One region of the Citrobacter telavivensis genome, then DNA from elsewhere that is predicted to be linked to it. Evidence: predicted binding sites of a transcription regulator. Region 1 holds the regulator's gene; the other holds the start of a gene.
What was found. The regulator sigma-54, encoded in region 1, starts transcription at its own class of promoters, with help from an activator protein. The targets are predictions, from matches to a motif close to GTTGGCACANNTTTCGCTNT.

Region 1 (9,789 bases):
TGAGATCCCGCATGTCACCAAAGATGCCAGTCTGCGCGACGCGCTGCTGGAAATCACCCGCAAGAACCTCGGGATGACCGTGATTTGCGATGATGCGATGAAGATCGACGGTATCTTCACCGACGGTGATTTACGTCGCGTCTTTGATATGGGTGTTGACGTACGCCAACTCGGTATTGCCGACGTGATGACGCCAGGGGGCATTCGCGTGCGTCCAGGAATTCTGGCGGTCGATGCCCTGAACTTAATGCAGTCCCGCCATATCACCTCCGTGATGGTTGCCGATGGCGACCAGTTACTCGGTGTGTTACATATGCATGATCTCCTGCGTGCAGGCGTTGTGTAGAAATTCAAGGATAAAGAGAAATGAGCAAAGCAGGTGCGTCGCTTGCGACCTGTTATGGACCCGTCAGCGCGGACGTCATCGCCAAAGCAGAGAATATCCGTCTGCTGATTCTTGATGTCGATGGCGTACTGTCGGATGGCCTGATTTATATGGGCAACAACGGTGAAGAACTGAAAGCTTTCAACGTCCGTGACGGTTACGGGATTCGTTGTGCGCTGACGTCTGATATCGACGTCGCCATCATTACCGGACGAAAAGCTAAACTAGTAGAAGATCGGTGTGCCACACTGGGGATCACGCATCTGTATCAGGGGCAGTCGGACAAGCTGGTCGCCTTTCACAGTCTGCTGGCAAAACTGGCGATTGCGCCGGAAAACGTGGCCTACGTCGGGGATGATCTGATCGACTGGCCAGTGATGGAAAAAATTGGCCTGAGCATTGCCGTTGCGGATGCGCATCCGTTACTGCTTCCGCGCGCGGATTACGTCACCAAAATCGCGGGTGGACGCGGCGCGGTACGCGAAGTCTGTGATTTACTATTACTGGCGCAGGGTAAGCTTGATGAGGCCAAAGGGCAATCGATATGAGTAAAGCCAGACGTTGGGTTATCATTCTACTGTCGTTGGCCGTGCTGGTGCTGATTGGTATTAACCTGGCCGATAAAGACGACACGGCTCAGGTGGTGGTGAATACGAGCGATCCGACCTACAAGAGCGAGCACACGGACACCGTTGTCTACAGTCCGGAAGGCGCACTGAGCTATCGTTTGATCGCCCAACATGTTGAATATTATTCCGATCAGGCCGTTTCGTGGTTCACGCAACCCGTGTTAACGACGTTTGATAAGGACAAGATCCCGACGTGGTCAATCAAGGCTGATAAAGCCAAGCTGACCGAGGATCGAATGCTGTATCTTTATGGTCACGTTGAAGTCAACGCGCTGGTGCCTGACGCTCAACTTCGCAGAATTACCACCGATAACGCGCAGATCAATCTGGTGACGCAGGATGTTACCTCTGAAGACCTTGTCACGTTATACGGAACAACATTTAACTCCAGCGGACTGAAAATGCGCGGCAACTTACGCAGCAAGAACGCCGAGCTGATTGAAAAGGTTAGAACCTCCTATGAAATTCAAAACAAACAAACTCAGCCTTAATCTTGTGCTTGCCAGCTCACTTCTGGCCGCCAGTATTCCGGCGTTCGCCGTCACCGGTGATACCGAACAGCCGATCCACATTGAATCGGACCAGCAGTCTCTGGATATGCAGGGCAACGTCGTGACCTTCACCGGCAATGTCATTGTGACCCAGGGCACCATCAAAATTAACGCCGATAAAGTGGTCGTTACCCGTCCTGGCGGTGAAGAGGGCAAAGAGGTCATTGACGGCTTCGGCAACCCGGCCACCTTCTATCAAATGCAGGACAACGGTAAGCCGGTAAAAGGCCATGCGTCGAAAATGCATTATGAGCTGGCGAAAGATTTTGTCGTGCTCACCGGCAATGCGTACCTGGAACAGCTCGACAGCAACATCACCGGGGACAAAATTACCTATCTGGTGAAAGAGCAGAAAATGCAGGCCTTCAGTGAGAAAGGCAAGCGTGTGACCACTGTTCTGGTTCCGTCGCAGTTGCAGGACAAAAACAAAAACCAGGCCCCGGCTCAGAAGAAGAGTAACTAATTCGCTATGGCAACATTAACTGCAAAGAATCTGGCGAAGGCCTATAAAGGCCGCCGCGTCGTGGAAGATGTCAGCCTGACCGTCAACTCGGGCGAGATTGTCGGTCTGCTTGGGCCAAACGGTGCGGGTAAAACCACCACCTTTTACATGGTCGTCGGTATTGTGCCGCGCGATGCCGGTAACATCATCATTGATGATGAAGACATCAGCCTGCTGCCGCTACACGCCCGCGCACGCCGCGGGATTGGCTATCTGCCACAGGAAGCCTCGATTTTCCGTCGTCTGAGCGTGTTCGACAACCTGATGGCAGTACTGCAAATTCGTGACGATCTCTCTAGCGAACAGCGTGAAGACCGTGCGAACGAGTTGATGGAAGAGTTTCACATTGAGCATCTGCGCGACAACATGGGTCAGTCGCTCTCCGGGGGGGAACGTCGCCGTGTGGAAATCGCCCGCGCGCTGGCCGCCAATCCAAAATTTATCCTGCTGGATGAACCGTTTGCTGGCGTTGACCCCATCTCCGTTATCGATATCAAACGCATTATTGAGCATCTGCGTGACAGCGGCCTCGGCGTGTTGATTACCGACCATAACGTCCGTGAAACGCTGGCCGTGTGTGAGCGAGCCTATATCGTGAGCCAGGGACACCTGATTGCGCACGGTACGCCGACAGAAATCCTGCAGGACGAACACGTTAAGCGCGTATACCTTGGGGAAGACTTCAGACTCTGATAGGGTAGAAGTTTGTGACGTCATAGCGGGAGAAGACGACTCTGAACATGAAGCAAGGTTTGCAACTCAGGCTGAGCCAACAACTGGCGATGACGCCGCAACTACAACAGGCGATTCGTCTGTTGCAGTTGTCCACGCTGGAACTGCAGCAGGAACTCCAGCAGGCGCTGGAAAGTAATCCGCTGCTGGAGCAAACCGATCTTCACGACGAAGTTGATACCCGCGAAACTCAGGACAGTGAATCGCTGGATACCGCCGACGCCCTCGAACAAAAAGAGATGCCGGAAGAGTTACCGCTCGACGCCAGCTGGGATGAAATCTACACCGCCGGGACGCCATCGGGCACCAGCGGTGACTACATCGACGACGAACTGCCCGTTTACCAGGGAGAAACCACACAGACCCTACAGGATTATCTGATGTGGCAGGTAGAACTAACCCCGTTCTCCGATACCGACCGCGCGATCGCCACCTCGATTGTTGATGCCGTTGACGACACTGGCTATCTCACCGTTTCGCTGGACGATATCCTCGAAAGCATGGGCAATGAAGAGGTGGGTCTTGACGAGGTTGAAGCCGTTCTCAAACGTATTCAGCGGTTTGATCCTGTTGGCGTGGCGGCAAAAGATCTGCGCGATTGTCTGCTGATCCAGCTCTCACAGTTCGACAAAGCGACGCCTTTCCTTGAAGAAGCCCGGCAGATCATCAGCGATCATCTCGATCTGCTGGCGAACCACGACTTCCGCACCCTGATGCGCGTCACGCGCCTCAAAGAAGAGGTGCTCAAAGAGGCGGTCAATCTGATTCAGTCGCTCGATCCCCGCCCCGGTCAGTCGATCCAGACCGGTGAGCCAGAATACGTGATCCCGGATGTACTGGTGCGTAAGCATAACGGTCACTGGACGGTCGAGCTCAACGGCGACAGCGTTCCCCGCCTACAGATTAATCAGCACTACGCCGCAATGTGCAGCGGTGGACGCAATGACGCCGACAGCCAGTACATCCGCAGCAATTTGCAGGACGCAAAGTGGTTGATTAAGAGTCTGGAGAGCCGCAACGATACCCTGCTGCGCGTCAGTCGCTGTATCGTTGAACAGCAGCAAGCCTTCTTTGAGCAAGGCGAAGAGTTTATGAAACCGATGGTGCTGGCGGATATCGCCCAGGCCGTTGAGATGCACGAGTCGACCATTTCTCGTGTGACCACGCAGAAGTATCTGCACAGTCCACGCGGCATTTTTGAACTGAAGTATTTTTTCTCCAGCCATGTGAATACCGAGGGGGGTGGCGAAGCTTCCTCCACGGCGATCCGCGCACTGGTGAAGAAGTTGATTGCGGCGGAAAACCCCGCGAAGCCCCTGAGCGACAGCAAGCTAACATCGATATTGTCGGAACAAGGTATCATGGTGGCGCGCCGCACCGTTGCGAAGTACCGAGAGTCTTTATCCATTCCGCCGTCAAACCAGCGCAAACAACTGGTTTGACCCAACCGATAAGGAAGACACTATGCAGCTCAACATCACTGGAAACAACGTCGAGATCACAGAAGCCCTGCGTGACTTTGTGAATACCAAGTTCGCCAAACTCGAACAGTATTTCGACAGGATCAATCAGGTCTATATTGTGTTGAAAGTGGAGAAAGTCACCCACATCTCGGATGCAACACTGCATGTAAACGGTGGCGAAATTCACGCCAGCGCGGAAGGTCAGGATATGTACGCGGCCATTGATGGCCTGATTGATAAGCTGGCAAGACAGCTCACTAAACACAAAGATAAATTGAAACAACACTAATTGTCCGGGCAGTTAGCGGGTGCAGGACGGCCTGTTGTGCAGAACAACAGGCCATTTGTACAGTTAGCGCTCCGAACTTGTCCCGCCGTTGTGGGGCAGGTTCTTAGGTGAAATTATGATAAATAACGATACGTCTCTACAACTGAGCAGTGTACTTAACCAGGAATGTACGCGCAGTGCCGTTCACTGCCAGAGCAAAAAACGCGCGCTGGAAATCATCAGTGAACTGGCGGCAAAACAGCTCAGTTTACCGCCGCAGGTCGTTTTTGAAGCGATCCTGACGCGCGAAAAAATGGGCAGTACCGGCATCGGCAATGGGATCGCCATCCCGCACGGTAAGCTGGAAGAAGATACCCTGCGCGCCGTCGGCGTGTTTGTGCAACTGGAAACGCCAATCGCCTTCGACGCGATTGATAACCAACCCGTTGATCTGCTTTTTGCTCTGCTGGTGCCTGCGGATCAAACCAAAACGCATCTGCATACGTTATCACTGGTGGCTAAGCGTCTGGCGGATAAAACCATCTGCCGTCGGCTGCGCGCCGCACAAAGTGATGAAGAGTTGTATCAAATCATCACTGACACCGAAGGTGGTCAGGATGAAGCGTAACTCCCCTTTTGCCGTGGTGAGGAGAAACAGTACATGGTACTGATGATCGTCAGCGGTCGTTCAGGGTCAGGTAAATCTGTTGCCCTGCGCGCGCTGGAAGATATGGGCTTTTACTGCGTGGATAACCTCCCCGTGGTGCTGTTACCCGATCTGGCTCGTACGCTTGCCGAACGCCAGATTTCGGCAGCGGTCAGCATTGACGTACGCAATATGCCAGAGTCGCCAGAAATTTTTGAGCAAGCAATGAACAACCTGCCCGAGGCGTTCTCGCCGCAGCTGCTGTTTCTTGATGCCGATCGCAACACGTTGATTCGTCGCTATAGCGATACGCGTCGTCTGCACCCCCTCTCCAGCAAAAACCTGTCGCTGGAAAGCGCCATCGATCAGGAAAGCGACCTGCTGGAACCGCTGCGCTCTCGCGCCGACCTGATTGTCGACACCTCAGAAATGTCGGTACATGAACTGGCAGAAATGCTGCGAACTCGCCTGTTGGGTAAACGCGAGCGTGAACTGACCATGGTGTTTGAGTCCTTCGGCTTTAAGCATGGGATCCCCATCGATGCCGATTACGTCTTCGACGTACGCTTCCTGCCGAACCCGCACTGGGACCCGAAACTGCGTCCGATGACCGGTCTCGACAAACCCGTTGCCGCCTTCCTCGACAGGCACACAGAAGTACACAATTTTATCTACCAGACTCGCAGCTATCTTGAGCTATGGTTACCCATGCTGGAGACCAACAACCGTAGCTATCTGACCGTTGCTATCGGTTGTACCGGCGGGAAACACCGTTCGGTGTATATTGCAGAACAGCTGGCAGACTACTTCCGCTCACGCGGTAAAAACGTACAGTCACGCCATCGTACGCTGGAAAAACGCAAAACATGACCGTGAAGCAAATTGTTGAAATTACGAATAAGCTGGGCATGCATGCCCGGCCAGCAATGAAGCTCTTTGAATTAATGCAGGGATTCGATGCGGAAGTCCTGCTACGAAATGATGAAGGCACGGAAGCGGAAGCCAACAGCGTCATCGCTTTGCTGATGCTGGACTCCGCCAAAGGCCGACAAATTGAGATCGAAGCCTCGGGTCCGCAAGAGGTCGAAGCGCTGGCCGCTGTCATCGCCCTTTTCAATTCGGGATTCGACGAAGACTAAGCTTTCACGTCCGACGGATAGCTTCGCAGAAAACGCCACCCGGCGTTTTTTTATTTTTTACCCTCTTAACTGTACAATTCGTGCGCTTTTTCACTTAAGGATTATCTTAAGAAAACCTTAAGACAAGTCGTTTAGGTTTCATTTAACTTGAGTGTTCATACTGGATTATTGTCAGTAAATATTTCCAGGATATCACTCATGATTCGTTTATCAGCAGAGACTCCCCTGGGCACCGGACGACATCGTAAGTGCTATGCGCATCCGGATGATGCTCAGCGTTGTATTAAGATTGTTTACAACAGTGGCCAGGGCGGCGACAAAGAGACACAGCGCGAGCTGAAGTACTACGCGCACCTCTCTCGCTACCTGAAAGACTGGAGCGGTATCCCGCGCTATTACGGCACGGTAGAGACCGACTGCGGAACGGGTTATGTTTACGATGTGATTGCCGATTACGACGGCAAGCCGTCCATCACTCTCACCGAATTTGCCCGCCAATGTCGTTACGAAGACGACTTTGTCGTGCTACGTCAGATGCTGAAGAAGCTAAAACGCTACCTGCGTGACAACCATATCGTTACCATGACGCTGAAACCGCAGAACGTTCTCTGTCACCGTATCAGCGAATCGGAAGTGGTGCCGGTGGTTTGCGATAACATTGGCGAAGGAACGTTGATCCCGCTGGCGACCTGGTCAAAATGGTTCTGCCGTCGTAAGCAGGAAAGATTGTGGCAGCGTTTTATCGCCCAACCGGTCCTGGCCGTCGCGCTGGAAAAAGATGCCCAACCGAAAGAACGCGGCGGATTGTCGCTCTCTTCGCGCGAGGCTTAATGCCGATTTAATGCAGGTGATGGCGGGTCATAAATGACTCCCCGCCCAACTGCCGCATTTGACGCAGTATCCACGCCTGACGGCTACGCACATAGCCTGAGGGCGCAGCGGCCTTAAAGCGCAGAGGATTGGGCAATACGGCAGCAAGTAGCGCCGCTTCTGACTGGGTTAATCGACTGGCCGGTTTGCCAAAATAGCGCTGCGCCGCGGCTTCCACGCCAAATACGCCATCACCAAATTCCGCGATATTCAGGTAAACGGTGAGGATCCGCTTCTTACTCCAGACGGTCTCAACGCCGACCGTAAGCCCGGCTTCCAGCCCTTTACGCAGCCAACTGCGGCCATCCCAGAGAAAGAGATTCTTAACGGTCTGCTGTGACAACGTCGAGGCACCGCGAATGCGGTTTTCATTACGTTCGTTATGTGACAACGCCTTCTCGATGGCGGCGACGTCAAAGCCCCAGTGGTCCGGGAAGGTCTGGTCTTCTGCGGCAATCACCGCGAGTCCCATCCACGGTGAGATCTCATCCATGCTCACCCAGTCGGAATGGGCAACATAGCCAAAATCGCCCTGTAGCCAGGCGCCTATCTGCCGCTCGACCATCACCGCCGAAAAGGGAACGGGGACTATGCTGAACAACGCAATGCCACCACCCCAGAACACAGCAAGGACGATCGCGACACGCAACATCACCCGCCGCAGAAAGGCGAAAACCCCTTTTTTCATTCCGCCAGAACCAGCACGCGTGATACCAGTTTTTCGATACCCATTGCTGCCTGAGCGATATCCTGCGCCAGCATATAGGCAGGCGTAGTGACGATTTTATTGTCTTCATCAACGACGATATCGTCGACCGGGCACGGCACATGCTCCGCCCCCATCTCTTCCAGCACTTCTGCCGTATCAATATCGGTCCCGATAGTCAAACGCAGCGGGAAGTCGAAGATTTTCGGCAGCATTGCCGGGGCGATGCACATAAAACCCAGCGGCTTACCAGACTGGTGCATCGCCAACGCGAGCCCGGCTAAATCCGGATCAACCCGGCATTCGCTGCCCTGACTGGCGAAGTTGCTCAAATTTTTAGCCGCGCCGAAACCACCGGGAACAATCAGCGCATCCAGGTCCGTCGAGACGGCCTGAGAAAGCGGACGAATATTGCCACGCGTAATACGAGCCGCTTCAATCAGCACATTGCGGGTTTCCGCCATCGGTTCGCCCGTCAGATGATTAATGACATCAACCTGCGCTTTGTCGGGCGCGAAGCAGACGGCCTGCGCACCGCTGCGGGCAATAGCCAGCAACGTCAGTACGGCTTCATGAATTTCAGCACCGTCATACACACCGCATCCACTAAGAACTACGCCAATTTTTTTCATTCAAATGTCCTTTTCACCACTTTCTGCAGCACATTAATAATTGTGATTAAAATGCTACGCTTCACACATTTAACTGATTCATGTAACAAAGCATTTAAGATTTGCTATCTTAACTGCGTGCGGCCCGAATTTAAGCGCTGCGCCTTTTAAATCACAATTATAACTTACGGCGCAGCCACGATTTCCCTGGTGTTGGCGCAGTATTCGCGCACCCCGGTCAAGCCGGGGTCATTTTTTTCCAGCGTTTGCCACCCAGGCTTTTAACACCGCAACGTCGTGTTGCCACTCCTGCTTCATCTCTTCAATCCATTCGCCCACGTTATCTTCCCATGCAGGAAGATCGGGTGACTGGATCTGCTGCCCCAGTTGTTGCAGATGACGAAGGCCAACAGAACCAGCAGCCCCTTTAATTTTGTGCCCTTCTTCAACCACACCTTTCTTATCACGCGCGGTCAGATTGGATTCCAGAACGCTTAAATAGCCTGGCATCATCTTCTCGAACACTGCCAACCCATCGGTAATCAGTTTCGGCCCCACCAGCTCTATGTACTGTTCCAGCATCGGAATATCTAATAGCGCTTGCGATTTACTGCTCTCTTCAGATTTCACCGTGCACTCCTCTTCGTCTTGGGTATCCCAGTACTTCTTAATCATGGCGGTTAACGCCGGTACCGATAGCGGCTTGCTCAGCACGTCATCCATACCCGCATCCAGATACTCTTTTTTATCTTTCAGGACGTTCGCCGTAAGCGCCACCAGTGGCGGCAGATCTTCACGCGTATAGCGCTGGGTCAGTTCGCGCGAAATATCGAGGCCGGTCATATCCGGCAACTGAATATCCAGCAACACCAGGTCATACTCACCCGGCGTGAACATCTCCAGCGCCGCTTTCCCGGTCATGGCGACATCCACGCTGTTGCCGAGTTTTTCCAGCACCGAGCGTGCCACAATGACGTTCAGTTCGATATCTTCCACCAGCAGGACGTTCAATGCCGGCAGCGGCAAATCATCATCCTCAAATGCATCTTCAACTTCTTCCGCCACCGCAGGCGCATTGACGGTCAAGGTAAAGATCGAGCCTTTGCCGGGCTGACTTACCACGGTGATGTCCCCGCCCATGTTTTTCGCCAGACGTCGCGAGACCGCCAGACCGATGCCCGTACCGGTCGCCGGTTTTCCGCCGTGGCTGTCTTTCACCTGATAATACATGGCGAAGATTTTATCCTGCTCATCCTGCGGAATGCCGATGCCAGAGTCTTCCACTTC
Region 2 (9,789 bases), on a different contig from region 1:
GATATCGATGGTTACCAGTTCAAAGTGGCAATGGCCGACAGCCGTCGTATTATTCAGGTTCACGTCAGAATTCCGGATGACTCCCCCCAGCCAACACTGGACGAATAACACCGAACGGGAAGAAGAACTCAATGGCTTTTGCCTCATTAATTGAACGCCAGCGCATTCGCCTGCTGCTGGCGTTATTATTCGGCGCCTGCGGAACGCTGGCTTTTTCTCCTTATGACATCTGGCCCGCGGCGATTGTGTCGCTGATGGGCTTGCAGGCATTAACCCTGAATCGTCGCCCGCGCCAGTCAGCCGCTATTGGCTACTTCTGGGGACTGGGACTCTTCGGGACGGGAATCAACTGGGTTTACGTCAGTATCGCGCAGTTTGGCGGCATGCCAGGCCCGGTGAACGTTTTCCTTGTCGTGCTGCTCGCGGCGTATCTTTCTCTGTATACCGGACTGTTTGCCGGCGTACTGGCGCATCTGTGGCCGAAAACCAGCTGGCTGCGGGTTGCCATTGCCGCGCCGGTGGTCTGGCAGCTAACCGAATTCCTGCGTGGCTGGGTACTGACCGGATTTCCGTGGCTGCAGTTTGGCTACAGCCAGATCGACGGCCCGCTGAAAGGCCTGGCACCGGTAATGGGTGTCGAAGCCATTAACTTCCTGCTGATGATGGTCAGCGGACTGCTGGTCCTCTCGCTGGTCAGCCGTAACTGGCGTCCGCTGGTGGTCGCCGTTATCCTTTTCGCACTCCCCTTCCCGCTGCGCTATATCCAGTGGTACACGCTGGAGCCGGAAAGAACGACCCGGGTGTCGATGGTTCAGGGTGATATCCCACAGTCGTTGAAGTGGGAAGAAGGTCATTTGCTGAATACGCTTAAGACCTATCTGGATGCGACGCAGCCCGAAATGGGGAAATCGCAGCTGATCATCTGGCCGGAATCCGCTATTCCGGATCTGGAGATCAACCAGCAGCGTTTTCTGGGCATGATGGACGATTTGCTGCGTGCGAAGAACAGCTCGCTGATTACCGGTATTGTCGATGCGCGGCTGAACAAACAGAACCGCTATGACACCTACAACACCATTATCACGCTGGGGAAAGACAATCCTTACCGCTATGACTCAACCAACCGCTACAACAAAAACCATCTGGTACCGTTTGGTGAGTTTGTGCCGCTGGAATCCATTCTGCGCCCGTTAGCGCCGTTCTTTGACCTGCCGATGTCCTCGTTCAGCCGTGGTCCGTATGTTCAACCGCAGCTGCATGCGCATGGTTTAGCGCTGACCGCCGCGATTTGCTACGAGATAATCCTGGGTGAACAGGTGCGCGATAACTTCCGCCCGGATACGGACTATCTGCTGACCATCTCCAACGATGCCTGGTTTGGTAAGTCGATTGGCCCGTGGCAGCACTTCCAGATGGCGCGGATGCGTTCCCTGGAACTGGCGCGACCGCTGCTGCGCAGTACCAATAACGGTATTACGGCGGTGATTGGTCCACAGGGTGAGATTCAGGCGATGATCCCGCAGTTTACCCGTCAGGTATTGACCGCCGATGTGACGCCAACGACAGGCTTAACGCCGTACGCCCGAACCGGCAACTGGCCGCTGTGGTTCATTACCGCGCTGTTCGGTTTTGCCGCCGTGTTAATGAGTTTGCGTCAACGTCGCAGATAACACAGTGCACCATCAAATGTAGGCCGGATAAGGCGGTACGCCGCCATCCGGCGGTTGTGCCACTTCGTGCCTGATGGCGCTACGCTTATCAGGCCTACAAACTACCATTCTCCCTCCCTTCTTCCATTCTGGCACGCTCATTGCTTTGTTAAACAAGGCAAACCTGTTTTTGACGTTCAGCGCAACTTAGTCGCACTAAAGCAGTTCACTGGTAGCACCGAAACGGTGCAATGAGAGATTTTTGCCTCTAAACGGTGCGGCGCACTTCGCAAAAATAAACAATAACGCAGCAAAATCTTTACATTAAGCCAGACTAAATGTTAACAAACAGGTAAAACACTGCACGCTTAAGTTGCAGGTGATAACAACACAGACACTCACAATAAGTATCACTGCGTCGACGGCGCAGACGATAAGGAGTTGGATATGCAATTACGTAAGCTAGCCACAGCAATGCTGGTTATGGGACTGTCAGCCGGTCTGGTACACGCGGAAGACGCAGCGCCAGCCGCAGGCAGCACGCTCGACAAGATCGCCAAAAACGGCGTTATCGTCGTCGGTCACCGTGAATCCTCCGTGCCGTTCTCTTATTACGACAATCAGCAGAAAGTGGTGGGTTATTCTCAGGATTACTCCAACGCCATCGTTGAAGCCGTGAAGAAGAAACTCAACAAGCCCGATCTGCAGGTTAAGCTGATCCCGATTACCTCTCAGAACCGTATTCCGCTGCTGCAAAACGGCACCTTCGACTTTGAGTGCGGTTCCACCACTAACAACCTTGAACGCCAGAAACAGGCCGCCTTCTCTGACACCATCTTTGTCGTCGGCACCCGCCTGCTGGCGAAAAAAGGCGGCGACATTAAAGACTTCGCGGACCTGAAAGGCAAAGCGGTTGTTGTGACCTCAGGAACCACCTCTGAAATTCTGCTGCACAAGCTGAACGACGAACAAAAAATGGACATGCGTATCATCAGCGCTAAAGACCACGGTGACTCTTTCCGTACTCTGGAAAGCGGTCGCGCCGTTGCCTTTATGATGGATGATGCCCTGCTGGCCGGTGAGCGTGCGAAGGCGAAGAAACCAGATAACTGGGAAATCGTCGGCAAACCACAGTCTCAGGAAGCCTACGGCTGCATGCTGCGCAAAGACGATCCTGAATTCAAAAAGCTGATGGATGACACCATCGCCCAGGCGCAGACCTCAGGTGAAGCCGCGAAATGGTTTGATAAGTGGTTCAAAAACCCGATCCCACCAAAAAACCTGAACATGAATTTCGAACTGTCGAACGAAATGCAGGCGCTGTTCAAAGAACCGAATGATAAAGCACTTAACTAATTAAAACTAAATGGGGCGGGGACTCCTTGCCCTCTCGATTGCTATACAGCACGGACAGACTATAGGCCTGATGGTCGTTCCCCATCAGGTCTGAAAACCGAAGTACGCTGGATAACAATCTTCGAGGGTAGCGCTGCTACCCTTATTTTTTCGGAGTAGATGTATGTCAATAGACTGGAACTGGGGTATTTTTTTACAACAAGCCCCATTCGGCAACACCACCTATCTCGGCTGGCTCTGGAGCGGCTTTCAGGTCACCGTCGCCTTATCCATCACCGCCTGGATCATTGCCTTCCTGGTCGGTTCTTTGTTCGGCATTTTACGCACCGTCCCGAATCGCTTCCTTTCCGGGCTCGGCACCCTTTATGTAGAACTGTTCCGCAACGTTCCGCTGATCGTCCAGTTCTTCACCTGGTACCTGGTCGTGCCTGAACTGCTGCCGGAAGATCTCGGCATGTGGTTTAAAGCGGAACTGGATCCCAACATTCAGTTCTTCGTCTCTTCCATGCTCTGTCTGGGGCTTTTCACCGCAGCACGCGTCTGCGAACAGGTTCGCGCCGCCATTCAGTCACTGCCGCGCGGCCAGAAAAACGCGGCACTGGCGATGGGGCTGACCCTGCCGCAGGCATATCGCTACGTGCTGTTGCCTAACGCCTATCGCGTGATCGTCCCGCCGATGACCTCTGAGATGATGAACCTGGTGAAAAACTCCGCCATCGCCTCCACCATCGGTCTGGTCGATATGGCAGCGCAAGCCGGTAAGCTGCTGGATTACTCGGCGCATGCCTGGGAATCGTTTACCGCCATCACCGTGGCGTACGTGTTGATTAATGCCTTCATCATGCTGGTGATGAGTCTGGTGGAACGTAAAATCCGCCTGCCTGGCAATCTGGGAGGCAAATAATGTACGAGTTCGACTGGAGTTCTATTGTCCCTTCCCTGCCGTATCTGCTGGACGGACTGCTCATCACGCTGAAGATTACCCTGACAGCGGTGGTCATCGGTATTGTCTGGGGAACGTTGCTTGCGGTCATGCGCCTTTCCAGCTTCGCGCCTGTCGCCTGGTTTGCTAAAGCGTACGTTAACGTATTCCGCTCCATCCCGCTGGTGATGGTACTGCTGTGGTTCTACCTGATCGTACCGGGATTACTGCAGGACGTTCTGGGGCTGTCACCGAAAACCGATATTCGCCTGATTTCGGCGATGGTCGCCTTTTCGATGTTTGAAGCCGCTTATTACTCCGAGATTATCCGTGCGGGTATCCAGAGCATTTCCCGCGGACAATCAAGCGCGGCGCTGGCGCTGGGCATGACCCACTGGCAGTCAATGAAGCTCATCATTCTGCCGCAGGCGTTTCGCGCGATGGTGCCGTTGCTGCTTACACAGGGCATCGTCTTGTTCCAGGATACCTCCCTGGTGTACGTCTTAAGCCTCGCGGATTTCTTCCGTACCGCTTCTACTATTGGCGAGCGTGATGGTACACAGGTCGAAATGATCCTGTTTGCCGGAGCCGTCTACTTTGTTATCAGCCTGAGCGCGTCGTTGTTGGTCAGCTATTTGAAGAAAAGGACAGTTTAATGATTACCCTGAAAAATGTTTCTAAATGGTATGGTCACTTTCAGGTGCTGACCGACTGCTCCACGGAAGTGAAAAAAGGGGAAGTGGTGGTGGTCTGCGGCCCGTCGGGTTCCGGAAAATCCACGCTGATCAAAACCGTTAACGGTCTGGAGCCGGTACAAAAAGGTGAAATCACCGTAAACGGCATTATGGTCAATGACAAAAAAACCGATCTGGCGAAGTTACGTTCTCGCGTCGGGATGGTGTTCCAGCACTTTGAGCTGTTCCCGCATCTGTCGATTATCGAAAACCTGACTCTGGCGCAGGTGAAAGTGCTGAAGCGTGATAAAGCCCCGGCGCGCGAAAAAGCGCAGAAGTTGTTGGAACGCGTAGGCCTTGCCGCGCATGCCAATAAGTATCCGGCCCAACTTTCCGGCGGCCAGCAGCAGCGTGTGGCGATAGCCCGCGCGCTATGTATGGATCCTATCGCCATGCTGTTCGATGAACCCACCTCTGCGCTCGATCCGGAAATGATCAACGAAGTACTGGACGTTATGGTTGAACTGGCCAATGAAGGGATGACCATGATGGTGGTGACCCATGAAATGGGCTTTGCGCGCAAAGTGGCGAATCGTGTGATCTTTATGGACGAGGGGAAAATCGTTGAGGACTCGCCGAAAGAGGAGTTCTTCGCCAACCCGAAATCCGAACGTGCAAAAGACTTCCTCGCCAAAATCCTGCATTAACTTTTCCGGCGCGCATGTCAGAATGCGCGCCATTTCACGCTTTCTTGTCTCGCTCCTCGAATCATTTTTATCCCGGCGTTACCCTTGCCGCAAAGTAGCATTCATAAGGAGCAACAATGGCACTGCCAATTCTATTAGATTGCGACCCGGGTCATGATGACGCTATCGCAATTGTTCTCGCCCTCGCCTCACCGGAACTTGACGTTAAAGCCATCACCTCATCCGCAGGCAACCAGACACCCGATAAAACGCTGCGTAACGTATTACGGATGCTGACGTTACTGAACCGCACGGACATTCCGGTAGCGGGCGGCGCAGTGAAACCCTTGATGCGCGAGCTAATCATTGCCGATAACGTCCACGGCGAAAGCGGACTGGATGGCCCGGCGCTGCCGGAACCCACCTTTGCGCCTCAGGCCTGTACCGCCGTTGAGCTGATGGCGAAGACGCTGCGCGAGAGCACACAGCCGGTCACCCTCGTCTCTACCGGGCCGCAAACCAACGTTGCGCTGTTGCTGAACAGCCATCCTGAACTGCATGACAAAATCGCTCGCATCGTGATCATGGGCGGTGCAATGGGGCTCGGCAACTGGACGCCTGCCGCCGAATTCAATATCTATGTTGACCCAGAAGCCGCTGAGATCGTCTTCCAGTCAGGCATTCCGGTGGTGATGGCTGGCCTGGACGTCACACATAAAGCGCAAATTCACGTCGAAGATACCGAACGCTTCCGCGCTATTGGCAACCCGGTTTCCACTATCGTTGCGGAGCTACTCGATTTCTTCCTTGAGTATCATAAAGACGAGAAATGGGGATTCACCGGCGCGCCGCTACATGACCCGTGCACCATCGCCTGGCTGCTAAAACCCGAACTGTTTACCACCGTCGAACGCTGGGTTGGCGTGGAAACGCAGGGGAAATATACCCAGGGGATGACCGTGGTGGACTATTACTTCCTGACGGGCAAAGCACCCAACGCCACGGTAATGGTGGATGTGGATCGCCAGGGGTTTGTTGATCTGCTGGCAGAACGGCTAACGTTTTACGCGTGATCAATGCCAGATGGCGCTGACGCTTATCCGGCCTACATAATAGTCACCGTAGGCCGGATAAGATGCGTCAGCATCGCCATCAGGCTATATTACGGTTCAAACGGTCGACGCTGGAACTGGTCGTGTCCGCATTTTGGACACAATGGCAGCACGTCCGGCGTATACACCGCCAAGTGAAAATGGCACTTCTCGCAGACCAGATTGCCCAACCCCACCACTTCGCCGCTGTGATAGACCCCGTGATGACTCAGGTCCTGAAAGACTTCGCGCCATTCAAGCTGCGTTTTGTCCGTGATATCCGCCAGCTCCTGCCACAGGCTCTCTTTGATCACCCGCATAAAGACGCTGTCGGATTCCTCTTCCTGACTCTCCTCATAGCTCACGGCGAACTCTTCCAGGTCACGCCTGACGGCGCGTGTCAGTTCGTCCACTTCGGTTCGCGTTAACTCCCCGGCCTGCAAAACCCGCTGCCGCGCCTGTTCCACCAGCGCATCGATATCGCGCTCGCCATTGCGCAGACGTTCACTTAATGACGCCACCAGTTCACGGTAATATTGAGCAACCTTGTTCATCGTTTCGCCTCCTGGGTCGTTAACTGTCTATAATAATAGACGTTATTTAGGCCGCGCTTTGCAAGACTGCCCACAGAGTGTGTAAATTCGTGCAAGGATTGTCATGGCGTGAATTCGAACCTGAATGCGCGAAAGGCTGTTTTGACGCGGGCGTTTGGGCTATGCTATGCGGATCTGAAACACCACATCGAAAGCTACGTTTGTAGCTGTATTGAAAACAGGACCACTGGCTGCCATGCAAGAGCAATACCGCCCGGAAGAGATAGAATCCAAAGTACAGCTTCACTGGGATGAGAAGCGCACATTTGAAGTTACCGAAGACGAGAGCAAAGAGAAGTATTACTGCCTGTCTATGCTTCCCTATCCTTCTGGTCGACTACACATGGGCCACGTACGTAACTACACCATCGGTGACGTGATCGCTCGTTATCAACGCATGCTGGGCAAAAACGTGCTGCAGCCTATCGGCTGGGACGCCTTCGGCCTGCCTGCAGAAGGCGCGGCGGTGAAAAACAACACCGCGCCGGCACCGTGGACCTACGACAATATCGCCTACATGAAGAACCAGCTCAAAATGCTGGGCTTTGGCTATGACTGGAGCCGTGAACTGGCGACCTGCACCCCGGAATACTATCGCTGGGAGCAGAAATTCTTCACTGAGCTGTACAAAAAAGGTCTGGTCTATAAGAAAACCTCAGCCGTCAACTGGTGCCCGAACGATCAAACCGTACTGGCGAACGAACAGGTTATCGACGGCTGCTGCTGGCGCTGCGACACCAAAGTTGAGCGTAAAGAGATCCCGCAGTGGTTTATTAAAATCACCGCCTATGCCGACGAACTGCTCAATGATTTGGATAAGCTGGACCACTGGCCTGACACCGTGAAAACGATGCAGCGCAACTGGATTGGCCGTTCTGAAGGCGTGGAAATCACCTTTAATGTGAACGGTTATGACAACACGCTGACCGTCTACACGACCCGCCCGGACACCTTTATGGGTGCCACCTATCTGGCGGTTGCCGCCGGTCACCCGCTGGCGCAGAAAGCGGCAGAGAGCAATCCTGAACTGGCGGCCTTTATCGACGAATGCCGTAACACCAAAGTGGCCGAAGCCGACATGGCGACCATGGAGAAAAAAGGCGTCGACACCGGCTTTAAAGCGGTTCACCCCTTAACCGGCGAAGCGATCCCGGTCTGGGCGGCTAACTTTGTGCTGATGGAATACGGCACCGGCGCGGTTATGGCCGTACCGGGTCACGATCAGCGCGACTACGAATTTGCCACCAAATACGGCTTAACCATTAAGCCGGTTATCCTGGCAGCCGACGGCTCTGAGCCGGATCTTTCCGAACAGGCGATGACCGACAAAGGCGTCCTGTTTAACTCCGGCGAGTTTGACGGTCTGGCTTTCGAAGCGGCCTTTAACGCCATTGCCGATAAGCTGGCAGCGAAAGGTGTCGGCGAGCGTAAGATCAACTACCGTCTGCGCGACTGGGGCGTTTCTCGTCAGCGTTACTGGGGCGCACCGATCCCGATGGTCACACTGGAAGACGGCACCGTGCTGCCGACGCCGGAAGATCAACTGCCGGTGATCCTGCCGGAAGATGTTGTGATGGACGGTATTACCAGTCCGATCAAAGCCGATCCTGAGTGGGCAAAAACCACCGTTAACGGCCAGCCTGCGCTGCGTGAAACCGACACCTTCGACACCTTTATGGAGTCCTCCTGGTACTATGCGCGCTACACCTGCCCGCAGTATCAGGAAGGGATGCTGGATTCAAACGCGGCAAACTACTGGCTGCCGGTAGATATTTACATTGGCGGTATCGAACACGCCATCATGCACCTGCTCTACTTCCGCTTCTTCCACAAACTGATGCGCGATGCTGGCATGGTGAACTCTGACGAACCGGCAAAACAGCTGCTGTGTCAGGGAATGGTACTGGCGGATGCGTTCTACTATGTCGGCGAAAGCGGCGAGCGTAACTGGGTTTCCCCGGTGGATGCGATCGTTGAACGCGACGAGAAAGGTCGCATCGTGAAGGCGAAAGACGCGGCGGGCCATGAACTGGTGTATACCGGCATGAGCAAAATGTCCAAGTCGAAAAACAACGGTATCGACCCGCAGGTGATGGTTGAACGTTACGGCGCGGATACCGTGCGTCTGTTTATGATGTTCGCCTCTCCGGCTGATATGACGCTGGAATGGCAGGAGTCCGGCGTGGAAGGCGCTAACCGCTTCCTGAAACGTGTCTGGAAACTGGTGTACGAACACACTTCCCGTGGCGATGTTGCGCCGCTGAACGTTGACGCGCTGACGGAAGATCAGAAAGCGCTGCGTCGCGATGTTCACAAGACTATCGCCAAAGTGACCGATGATATCGGCCGCCGTCAGACCTTCAACACCGCGATTGCCGCCGTGATGGAGCTGATGAACAAGCTGGCGAAAGCCCCGCAGGATGACGAGCAGGATCGCGCGCTGATGCAGGAAGCCCTGCTGGCGGTGGTGCGGATGCTTAACCCGTTCACCCCACACGTTTGCTTTACGCTGTGGCAGGCGCTGAAGGGCGAAAGCGACATCGACAACGCGCCGTGGCCGGTCGCGGACGACGCCGCAATGGTCGAAGACTCCACGCTGGTTGTAGTCCAGGTTAACGGCAAGGTGCGTGGCAAAATCACCGTTCCGGTGAATGCGACAGAAGAACAGGTTCGTGAACGCGCGGGCCAGGAACATCTGGTCGCAAAATATCTTGATGGCGTTACCGTACGTAAAGTGATTTACGTGCCGGGTAAACTCCTCAATCTGGTCGTTGGCTAAGCGCGGGAGGAAGCGTGCGATATCTGGCAACATTGTTGT

Region 2: a site for sigma-54 is predicted at 1,798-1,817, ahead of ACERJC_RS01970 (amino acid ABC transporter substrate-binding protein). Genes of this name have one in related genera too.

Annotation. Positions count from the first base shown of each region.
Region 1 is NZ_JBGUBF010000008.1:70,880-80,668, reverse strand. Features, by position in the region: gene kdsD (arabinose-5-phosphate isomerase KdsD) at 1-346, shown strand, start outside; gene kdsC (3-deoxy-manno-octulosonate-8-phosphatase KdsC) at 367-933, shown strand; gene lptC (LPS export ABC transporter periplasmic protein LptC) at 930-1,505, shown strand; gene lptA (lipopolysaccharide ABC transporter substrate-binding protein LptA) at 1,474-2,028, shown strand; gene lptB (LPS export ABC transporter ATP-binding protein) at 2,035-2,760, shown strand; gene rpoN (RNA polymerase factor sigma-54) at 2,808-4,241, shown strand; gene hpf (ribosome hibernation promoting factor) at 4,264-4,551, shown strand; gene ptsN (PTS IIA-like nitrogen regulatory protein PtsN) at 4,667-5,158, shown strand; gene rapZ (RNase adapter RapZ) at 5,192-6,046, shown strand; gene npr (PTS phosphocarrier protein NPr) at 6,043-6,315, shown strand; gene yrbL (PhoP regulatory network protein YrbL) at 6,514-7,146, shown strand; gene mtgA (monofunctional biosynthetic peptidoglycan transglycosylase) at 7,154-7,873, opposite strand; gene elbB (isoprenoid biosynthesis glyoxalase ElbB) at 7,870-8,523, opposite strand; gene arcB (aerobic respiration two-component sensor histidine kinase ArcB) at 8,752-9,789, opposite strand, start outside.
Region 2 is NZ_JBGUBF010000001.1:424,759-434,547, reverse strand. Features, by position in the region: gene corC (CNNM family magnesium/cobalt transport protein CorC) at 1-108, shown strand, start outside; gene lnt (apolipoprotein N-acyltransferase) at 132-1,670, shown strand; gene ACERJC_RS01970 (amino acid ABC transporter substrate-binding protein) at 2,097-3,005, shown strand; gene gltJ (glutamate/aspartate ABC transporter permease GltJ) at 3,169-3,909, shown strand; gene gltK (glutamate/aspartate ABC transporter permease GltK) at 3,909-4,583, shown strand; gene gltL (glutamate/aspartate ABC transporter ATP-binding protein GltL) at 4,583-5,308, shown strand; gene rihA (pyrimidine-specific ribonucleoside hydrolase RihA) at 5,425-6,360, shown strand; gene ACERJC_RS01945 (zinc ribbon-containing protein) at 6,450-6,932, opposite strand; gene leuS (leucine--tRNA ligase) at 7,168-9,750, shown strand; gene lptE (LPS assembly lipoprotein LptE) at 9,765-9,789, shown strand, end outside.